Regions from separate parts of the Streptococcus sp. HMSC071D03 genome, predicted to be linked through region 2. Evidence: predicted binding sites of a transcription regulator. Region 2 holds the regulator's gene; the other holds the start of a gene.
The links. Region 2 encodes Rex, which represses fermentation and respiration genes when NADH is low (regulators of the CRP and FNR family bind a similar motif). Its sites were predicted from a motif close to TTGTGAANTANTTCACAA; they were not measured.

Region 1: a site for Rex is predicted at 2,883-2,900, ahead of HMPREF2837_RS01540 (formate/nitrite transporter family protein). Genes of this name have one in related genera too.

The regions. Positions count from the first base shown of each region.
Region 1 covers NZ_KV807708.1:15,983-20,533, forward strand. The annotation lists gene truB (tRNA pseudouridine(55) synthase TruB) at 1-698, opposite strand, end outside; gene HMPREF2837_RS01535 (DUF2130 domain-containing protein) at 709-1,983, opposite strand; gene HMPREF2837_RS01540 (formate/nitrite transporter family protein) at 2,064-2,861, opposite strand; gene HMPREF2837_RS01545 (formate/nitrite transporter family protein) at 3,251-4,048, opposite strand.
Region 2 covers NZ_KV807695.1:1,396-5,946, forward strand. The annotation lists gene HMPREF2837_RS00650 (O-acetylhomoserine aminocarboxypropyltransferase/cysteine synthase family protein) at 1-854, shown strand, start outside; gene radC (RadC family protein) at 918-1,598, shown strand; gene HMPREF2837_RS00660 (gamma-glutamyl-gamma-aminobutyrate hydrolase family protein) at 1,721-2,410, opposite strand; gene HMPREF2837_RS00665 (redox-sensing transcriptional repressor Rex) at 2,426-3,067, opposite strand; gene HMPREF2837_RS00670 (DUF4649 family protein) at 3,149-3,364, opposite strand; gene HMPREF2837_RS00675 (DUF1831 domain-containing protein) at 3,374-3,721, opposite strand; gene HMPREF2837_RS00680 (cysteine desulfurase family protein) at 3,726-4,551, opposite strand, start outside.

The DNA.
Region 1 (4,551 bases), on a different contig from region 2:
ATCTCTAAGGGATGAAGAAAGTCTAATTCACCAGCTTGTACCTTTTCCTCAATTTCATTCAAGGTCAAAGCATTATCTAACTGCAAGCCCGCAGCGCTTGTTCGTGTTAAATGAGACATATGAGCTGCATAGCCAAGTTTTTCTCCCAAGTCAACTGACAAGGTCCGGATATAAGTCCCTTTGCTACATTTTACACGGAAGGTAAATCGAGCCAGATTATTTTCATAGAAAATGGAACTTGTTCGTTCGAAACTATAAATCGTCACCTGACGTTCTGGACGCTCGACTTCCTGACCAGCACGCGCATATTCATAAAGTTTGCGCCCATTGACCTTGACAGCGGAATACATTGGGGGAATCTGAATAATAGGTCCAGTCAGACTTGCAATCGCTTGATCAACAAGCTTTTCATCTAAGGGAGACAATACTGGTGTCTCAGCAACCACCTCACCACTAGCATCCTCGGTTGTTGTAGAATATCCTAGAGTAATTTCACCCTCGTAAATCTTACCTTCGTCCTGCATAAACTCAACCATGCGAGTCGCCTTCCCTACAGCAATGGGTAAAACACCCACCACATCAGGATCCAAGGTCCCACCGTGTCCAATCTTCTTGGTTCCTAAAATCTTACGTAATTTAAAAACCGCGTCATGCGAGGTCATCCCCGCTTCCTTTTTTAAGTTGATAATACCGTTCATATGTTGCTTTCTACTCCCCCTTCAATGCTTCAAACTTAGCTTTCATGGTTGGATTCTTCCGAGTCAATTTTTTAACGGAAACATCTTCCAGCTTGTTGTTTGCAAGGCGGAGTTGGTTTTCTGATGTTGTCAGGAATTTCTTGACTTCTTCCATTCGCTTAATTGCCTTGTCGATTTCGTCGATGGCCTTGCCAAAGTTGACAGAAGCTGAGTTATAATTCTTTGCAAAAGCTACCTTGAAAGCGTCCAAATCTTCCTCAAAATGCGTGATATCGATATTTTGCTCACGAACAAGCGCTAACTCCTGCTTGTATTTTAGGGAATTAAGGGCAGCATTGCGCAAGAGTCCAATTAGTTGAATAAAGAACTGGGGACGAATGACATACATCTTCTCATATTCATGGCTAACGTCAACAATTCCTGTATTAAAGTAGTCGTTTTCTGCTTCAAGCATACTTACCAAAACAGCATACTCACAGTCTTTCTCACGGCGGTCTTTATCTAATTCCTTGTAAAAGTCTGCATTCTTATGTTTCTTCTCTGTCCCGTCTGCTTCATTTTTCATCTCAAACATGATGGAAATGAATTCTAGTCCATTTTCATCAAAATCACGGAAAATGAAATCGCCCTTAGAACCACGTGCTGAAACCTTGTTGTCCTTTTCAAAGTAAGCATTTGGGAAGGCAAAGCTACGAACCTTGTTGAACTCACCTTCCGCATAGTGTTCCAGACTTTCACCAATAGCCTTTGTTGATTGTTGGGCTTTGAAATTCTTATAGAACTCAACCTGCTCATTAGCCGCCTTAAGCTGGGCCTCATAATTTTGCTTGACTGAAGTCAGAGAAAGTTCGTTTTCTTTTTCTTGTAGAAGGAGCTGATTTTTTACCTGATCTCTTTCTTTCTCTAAGTCAGATAATGTTTTTTGGAGTTGGTTCTCATGCTCTAAGCGCAAGGTAGCCAATTGATTTTCGAGAGCTTGGACTTCTTTTTCTTTCTCTAGCAAGCTTTGACTTGCACTTTGCTCCACTTCTTTCTTTGCTAATTCTTTTTCTGTATCAAAGTTTTGGATTTGGCTTTGGAGTTGAGCTATTTCTTGGTCTTTTTGAGCTAGTTTGGTCTGTTGCTCATTCAAAGCCTTTTGCTCAACCAGAGACAACTCTTGTTTTATTCTGTCATGCAATTCCTTATCAAACTCTGCAGTGCGAACTTGAGAAAGCAGTTCTGCATATTGGCTTTCATTGACTGTAAATACTTCGCCACAATTTGGACATTTAATCTCGTTCATGTTATTCCTCTAAATTTATCTATTCTACTTTCATTATAGCATGGATAAACAAAAAGAAAAAGTTGGAATGAATCCAACTTTTAATCTACGTATGTATCTTCGTTTTTATTTAAGAAGGCGTAAGGTAATCCCATCAGTAGACCACCTCCGATAAGGTTACCGATAAAGGTCACACCCCAGTGACGAAGGATATTTCCAATACCGAAGTTTGCGATTGAATCAGCAGCAACACTGAACTTCACAATCGCAAATGAAGCAAAGTTTGCGGCGATGTGCTCGTTTGTTAAGAATACAAACATGTAAATGGCTGAAAGAACCAACCAAAGTTTTGCTCCACCATCCTTAACTAAAACGAATGAAAGAATCGCGATATTTACAAAGACATTAGCCAAGATAGCTTCAAGCAAGATAAGTTCATTTGAACGGCCCAACTTCATTTCCACAACTCCAGAAATAAAGCTATCATGGGTAAGGTTTGCATAAGCTGCTGAATGGGCGAATCCCCAACCTGCTATAAGAGCACCGATCAAATTAAAGAGTGTACAGTATAGAAGGATTTCAGCAGTTTTTCTCCAGCTAATCTTTTTCAAAAAGCTACCAGCTGTCAAGAACATCATGTTAGATGTTACTAACTCAGCATTCAAGAAGACAATGTAAGCCAATCCCCAAGCGAAAACAAATGGGAAGAGGAAACGTCCACTACCAGGAGCAAGCTTATTAATCAAGTCAGCTCCAACTGCACCAGCTGCTGTACTAAATGTTAAGAATGCACCAGCAAACATTGAACGGATAGCATACTTGAATTTACTTTGACTGTAAAGACTTTCCTTTTTCTTACAAGCAAATTCAATTTTTGAGATAAATTCTGAAGAAACCATATAAACTCCTAAAACTTTTATTTGTGAATATTATAACATAAAATCGAAATTATGGAAAGGCTTTCTTAATTCTATTTACAATATTTTTATCACTTGTAGCAATCGTTTCCATTTGCTTTGTATCAGTATCTTTAATGTTTTCAACCCTTTATTTTCAAACTCTCTATTCTATATATTTAATATGTGTTTTCACTTTAATCTATATTGAATTTACAAAAAAGCCTCTTTAGTTTTCAGCTAAAGTCCATGAACTAATAATATGTTTGAATTTATAGACAGAGAAAATAACGTTTTTATCAAAAGGTTATTTGGCCAAAAAAATCGAGGTCTGGATTTTTAGTCCCGACCTCCTCTATTATTAATATTCATTTTATTTTCAAAAGCTTGTACTAATCAACATAAGTCTCTTCATTTTTATTAAGATAAGCGTATGGTAAGCCTATCAAGAATCCTCCACCAATCAAGTTAGCAATGAAGGTAACACTCCAATGACGTAGGATATTAGGAATATCAAAGTTAGCAATTTGGTCAGAAACAATGCTGAATTTAATAATGCTAAAGGATGAAAAGTTGGCTGCAATATGCTCGTTAGATAAGAAAACAAACATAGAAATAGCTGATAAGATAATCCATAGCTTAGCACTGCTATCCTTAACTAAAATAGAAGATAAAATAGCAATATTTACGAACATATTTGCCAAAATCCCTTCCAACAAGACCAACTCACTAGGTCGTGCCAACTTCTTAGCTACAATCTTTGGAAGATAACTGTCGTGTGTCAGGTGTGAAAAAGCCGATGAATTAGCAAAGCACCAACCTGCTAACAGAGCACCAACTAAGTTGAAAAAGGCACAATAGAGCAAAATGACAAAGGCTTTTTTCCAATCAATCTTCTTCAAGAATGTTCCAGCTGTCAGATACATCATGTTTGATGTGACCAATTCAGCATTTAAAAATACAATGTAAACAAGTCCCCAAGCAAATACAAAGGGAAAAAGAAAATAGCCAGCACTTGGAACGATGCTATTGAGTAGATCAGCACCTATAGCCCCAGCGGCCGTACTAAAGGTTAAGAAAGCACCTGCAAACATCGAGCGAATGGCATATTTAAACTTGCTTTGGTCAAATAGACTCTCTTTCTTATGGCAATAATAATCAATCTTTGAAATAAATTCTGAAGAACTCATATAAACTCCTTAAAATATAATCATCAACATTATAACATAAAATAATTTAAGTGAAAATTAAATTTTACTTTTTACACTTGAATATTTTTAGCGCTAGCAAAAGCTTCAATTTCTTCTGCAGTCGCCCCCCAGCAGCTCTGAAACCCACAAGTCGACAATATCTGATAAAACAGAATCGCAAATATATTCATACTCACCATGACCATATTTACAAGTGAATAGAGGGAGCCTTGTTGCTGATTGATAAAAATTGAAAGCCAACACTTGCAGTTTCTCTGGTAGAAATTCAAGTTCCAACTCTTGTGCAAGTCCAGTTCTCACTTTATCTCACACTTCACCTTTTGACTGGTAGTTTTCTCGTGCTTTTTTGAGAAATCCTTGACAAAATTTTGCCAACAATTCCTTGTTTTGGTAGAGCAAACGACAAGAAAAATCAGAGATAGAAGCAGCATGAAGTAAGAAAGTAAGCAAGTCATTAATGCTTTCTGCTACCCGACCAACTT
Region 2 (4,551 bases):
CGATTAAAGATAATACTAAACTTGTCTTGATTGAAACATTAGGTAATCCAGTTATCAACATTCCTGATATTGAAAAGATTGCTGAAATTACTCATAAACACCAAATTCCTTTGGTTGCTGACAATACCTTTGCAACACCATACCTCATTAATGTTTTTTCTCATGGTGTTGACATTGCGGTTCACTCAGCAACTAAGTTTATCGGTGGACACGGTACAACTATTGGTGGTGTCATTGTTGATAGCGGCAAGTTTGATTGGGCAGCTTCAGGGAAGTTCCCTCAATTTGTCAATGAAGATCCAAGCTACCATAATTTAAGCTACACTAGAGATGTAGGTGCAGCAGCCTTCATCGTTGCCCTTCGTGTTCAATTGCTACGTGACACTGGTGCAGCTCTGTCACCATTTAACTCATTCTTGCTCTTGCAAGGTCTTGAAACACTTTCTCTCCGTGTTGAGCGCCATGTTCAAAATGCTGAGAAAATCGTTGATTTCCTTGTTAACCATCCAAAGGTAGAAAAGGTCAACTATCCAAAACTAGCAGATAGTCCATATCATGCTTTGGCTGAAAAATACCTACCTAAAGGTGTTGGTTCAATCTTTACCTTCCATGTTAAAGGTGGAGAAGTAGAAGCTCGTAAGGTGATTGATAGCTTAGAAATCTTTTCAAACCTAGCCAATGTGGCAGATGCAAAATCATTGGTGGTTCATCCAGCAACTACCACTCATGCCCAGTTGTCTGACTCAGATTTAGAAGCAGCAGGAGTAACAAAAAATCAAATCCGTCTATCAATTGGTCTTGAAAATGTTGATGATTTGATTGAAGATTTGCGTCTTGCTCTTGAAAATATTTAAAAATAGATAAAATTTATCTGGTTTAAGCTCCTTCTCACGAATAATAAAGTGAGGAGGATTTTTATGTATAGTATTTCATTTCAAGAAGATTCGCTCTTGCCAAGAGAACGACTGGTGACAGAAGGAGTAGAGAGTTTGAGTAATCAGGAATTACTAGCTATTTTACTCAGAACGGGGACACGCCAATCTACTGTTTTTGAAATTGCACAAAAAGTATTGAATCAATTAAATTGCTTAACTGATTTGAAAAAAATGACACTACAAGAACTACAGGGATTATCAGGTATTGGTAGAGTGAAAGCTATTGAGTTGCAAGCGATGATTGAGCTGGGAAGTCGTATTCACAAACAAGAAACCATTGAGGCAGAGAGTATCCTCAGTAGTCAAAGACTGGCTAAAAAGATGCAAGCTGAACTGGGAGATAAAAAACAAGAGCACCTGGTGGCGCTCTATCTGAATACTCAAAATCAAATCATTCATCAGCAAACCATTTTTATCGGCTCAGCTACTAGAAGTATTGCTGAACCACGGGAAATTCTCCACTATGCTTTGAAGCATATGGCAACATCTATGATACTGGTTCATAATCATCCATCTGGTGCTGTCATGCCAAGTAGAAATGATGACCATGTTACGAAGCTTGTCAAAGAAGCCTGTGAGTTAATGGGTTTGGTCTTATTGGACCATCTAATTGTTTCACACTCCGATTATTTTAGTTATCGTGAGAAGACGGACCTCATATAAATGAATTTAATACAAAACGCATCTCTATGGGAAATAATTACATAATAAAAAGCATCATTTCGAGCTTTTTGAACACCTGAAATAATGCCTTTTTCTTTTTGAAACCCTTTTGAGGCAGCCACTTACAATTTATTTACGACATAGTCAAAGAGCTTTTTATCCTTGGGACGATTTTCATAGAGACTCTCAGGATGCCATTGAACACCGAGAAAGCGAATCTGATCAGTTGTCATTACAGCCTCGATAATGTTATCTTTTGGATCATAGGCGATAACCTTGAGATTAGGAGCCAAGTCCTTAATGCTCTGGTGGTGGAATGAATTGATATGGGAAATTTCCCCGTAAATTTCTCTAAGAATGTTATCTGGCTCTGTTGCCAAGCGCTGAGTGGTGTATTCGGCAGTAGAGTCTTGCCAGTGGTCTTCAATATCTTGAAATAAGGTACCACCCATAGCAACATTAAAGAGTTGAGTCCCACGACAAACAGAAAAAATGGCTTTATTTTGCTGGATAGCTTCTTTTATCAGAGCTAACTCAAAGATATCTCTTTGTAAGTGGTAGTCATCACTATCAATGGTCTTTTCTTCATCATAAAACTTAGGATCGACATTTTGCCCACCAGTAAGGATGAGCTTATCTACCATTGAAACATAAGCACGAGCCATGTCTTCATCACCGATGGGTAAAATAAGAGGTATACCACCTGCTTCTTTGACACCTTCGACAACCCCCTTGATACAATAACTCATCATCAACTCATCATCAGGATGAGCTTTTTCGTTTCCTGTAATCCCAATAACTGGTTTTTTCATAAATGCTTTCGCTTTCTAATCCTCTTTTCTCATGAAATAGAGGAGAGTTTGCAATTCACTAGTTAAATCTACATACTGAGCTACCACATCTTTTGGTAGTTGGAGATGAACGGGTGAAAAGCTTAAAATTCCTTTAATACCTGCTTCGACAAGGAGATTAGCTACTTCTTGTGATTTGACACTCGGAACTGTTAAGATTGCAGTTTTAACATCTGCATTCTTTATTTTATCCTTGATTTGGGAAATTCCATAAATTGGGATTCCATCAGGAGTTTGTGTTCCAACTTCAGGATGATCGTCCAAATCAAAAGCCATAATGATTTTCATTTTATTGCGTTCATGGAAGCGGTAGTGGAGTAGGGCATGTCCCATGTTACCAATACCAACAAGCATGACATTTGTAATCGAATTATCATTCAGAAGATCAGCAAAAAAGGTCATTAGCTTTTTAACATCATAGCCAAAACCACGACGACCAAGTTCGCCAAAGTAGGAGAAGTCTCGTCGAACAGTAGCAGAATCAATTCCAATCGCCTCGGCAATTTGTTTTGAGTTTGCTCTTTCAATCTTTTCGGAATTAAATCTTTTGAAGATACGATAATAAAGAGAAAGTCTCTTTGCTGTTGCTTTTGGAATAGCAGACTGTTTTTCTTTCACAAAATCACAACCTTTCTAAATACTATTTTATAGAAAGATTGTGAAAAAATCAACAAAAATAAGAAAAAACTAAGAAAAATCTTAGCTTATCTTCGTAAAATCATAGTGAGATAGAAAACGATAGAGATTTCCCAGAAGCCCCTGATAGATTTCTTTTCCATTATAGGTCAGAGAAGTAATGACAGTAGTATCTGGAAGAGTCACACAGCCTGAAAGTGATAGCATGAGTGCTTCATAATCTTCGTATTCTAAAACGCGATCGACTTGATAGGTATCTTTGTAAGTTAATCGAAACATGATTGCCTTCTATCTTTCGCTTTTAGTAAATACATCACGTTCAACAAGACTATCCATCAAGAAGTAAAATTTCTCTTGGTGGATATGAGTTTCTTCTGACTTAAAGATATCGACTAAACGTAGACCAAATTTATCAGTGATGTTGATTTTTGCACCTGTTAAGTCTTTGTTGATGATAATCTTAAGTTGGAAACCTTCCCCACTATTTGGAACTTTTTCAAGAAGACGCGTTAGTTCATAGTTACCAACCTTAGTTTCAAAAAAAGTGTTATCTTTTAGAGTGAACTTTTTGACGGTTGGGCTAAGTGTGTAATTATAACGGCAATTTTTAAGACTAATGGTTTTTTCGAATGCCATTGAGTTAACCTCCAATGATTTCTTTTAGAGTTTGTGCGAGAGTGATTATTTCTTGCCCTGTATTTTGAGGTGAAATGCTGACGCGAACGGATTCGTGTAAGCGAGGAGAGTCTTCACCGTAGAAAGCCTGAAGAACATGACTAACCTGAACGACACCTGCAGTACAAGCAGAGCCAGTTGAAATAGAAATACCTTCAAGATCTAGACGAAGGAGTAGTAGATCATTACGTTGACCTGGGAATCCAATATTAAGGACATAAGGTAGCTGGTTTTTCCCTTGATTGAGGTAATAGTCTGTCCCAGCAATTTCATTTAAGAATGTGTCTTTTAGTTTTTGAACCTTTTTAAAGTTTTGTGCTTGGTTTTCAAGATCATCCTTTAGAGCTGCTACCATTCCTACAATGGCAGGAAGATTTTCTGTTCCTGCTCTTTTTTTCTGCTCTTGATCACCACCATGAAGGTAGGAATCAAAATCTGTAGATGCAGCATAGAGAAAACCAACTCCTTTTGGACCATAAAATTTGTGTGCAGAAGCACTGAGAAAATCAATTCCCAATTCTTCGGGAAGTATCTCTAATTTACCGATTGCCTGAACTGCATCGACATGATAGACGGCTGGATGATTTTTTAGAACCTCACCAATTTCAGCAATAGGTAACAGTGTACCCGTTTCATTGTTGGCAAACATAGTAGAAACAAGAATGGTATCTTCACGCAGTGCATTTTTGACTTGGTCTGCAGTGATTTCTTGATGTTCAGGCTGTAAAATAGTCACTTCAAAACCAAAATTTTCAACCAAGTATTTGATGGGTTCTAGAACAGCATGGTGC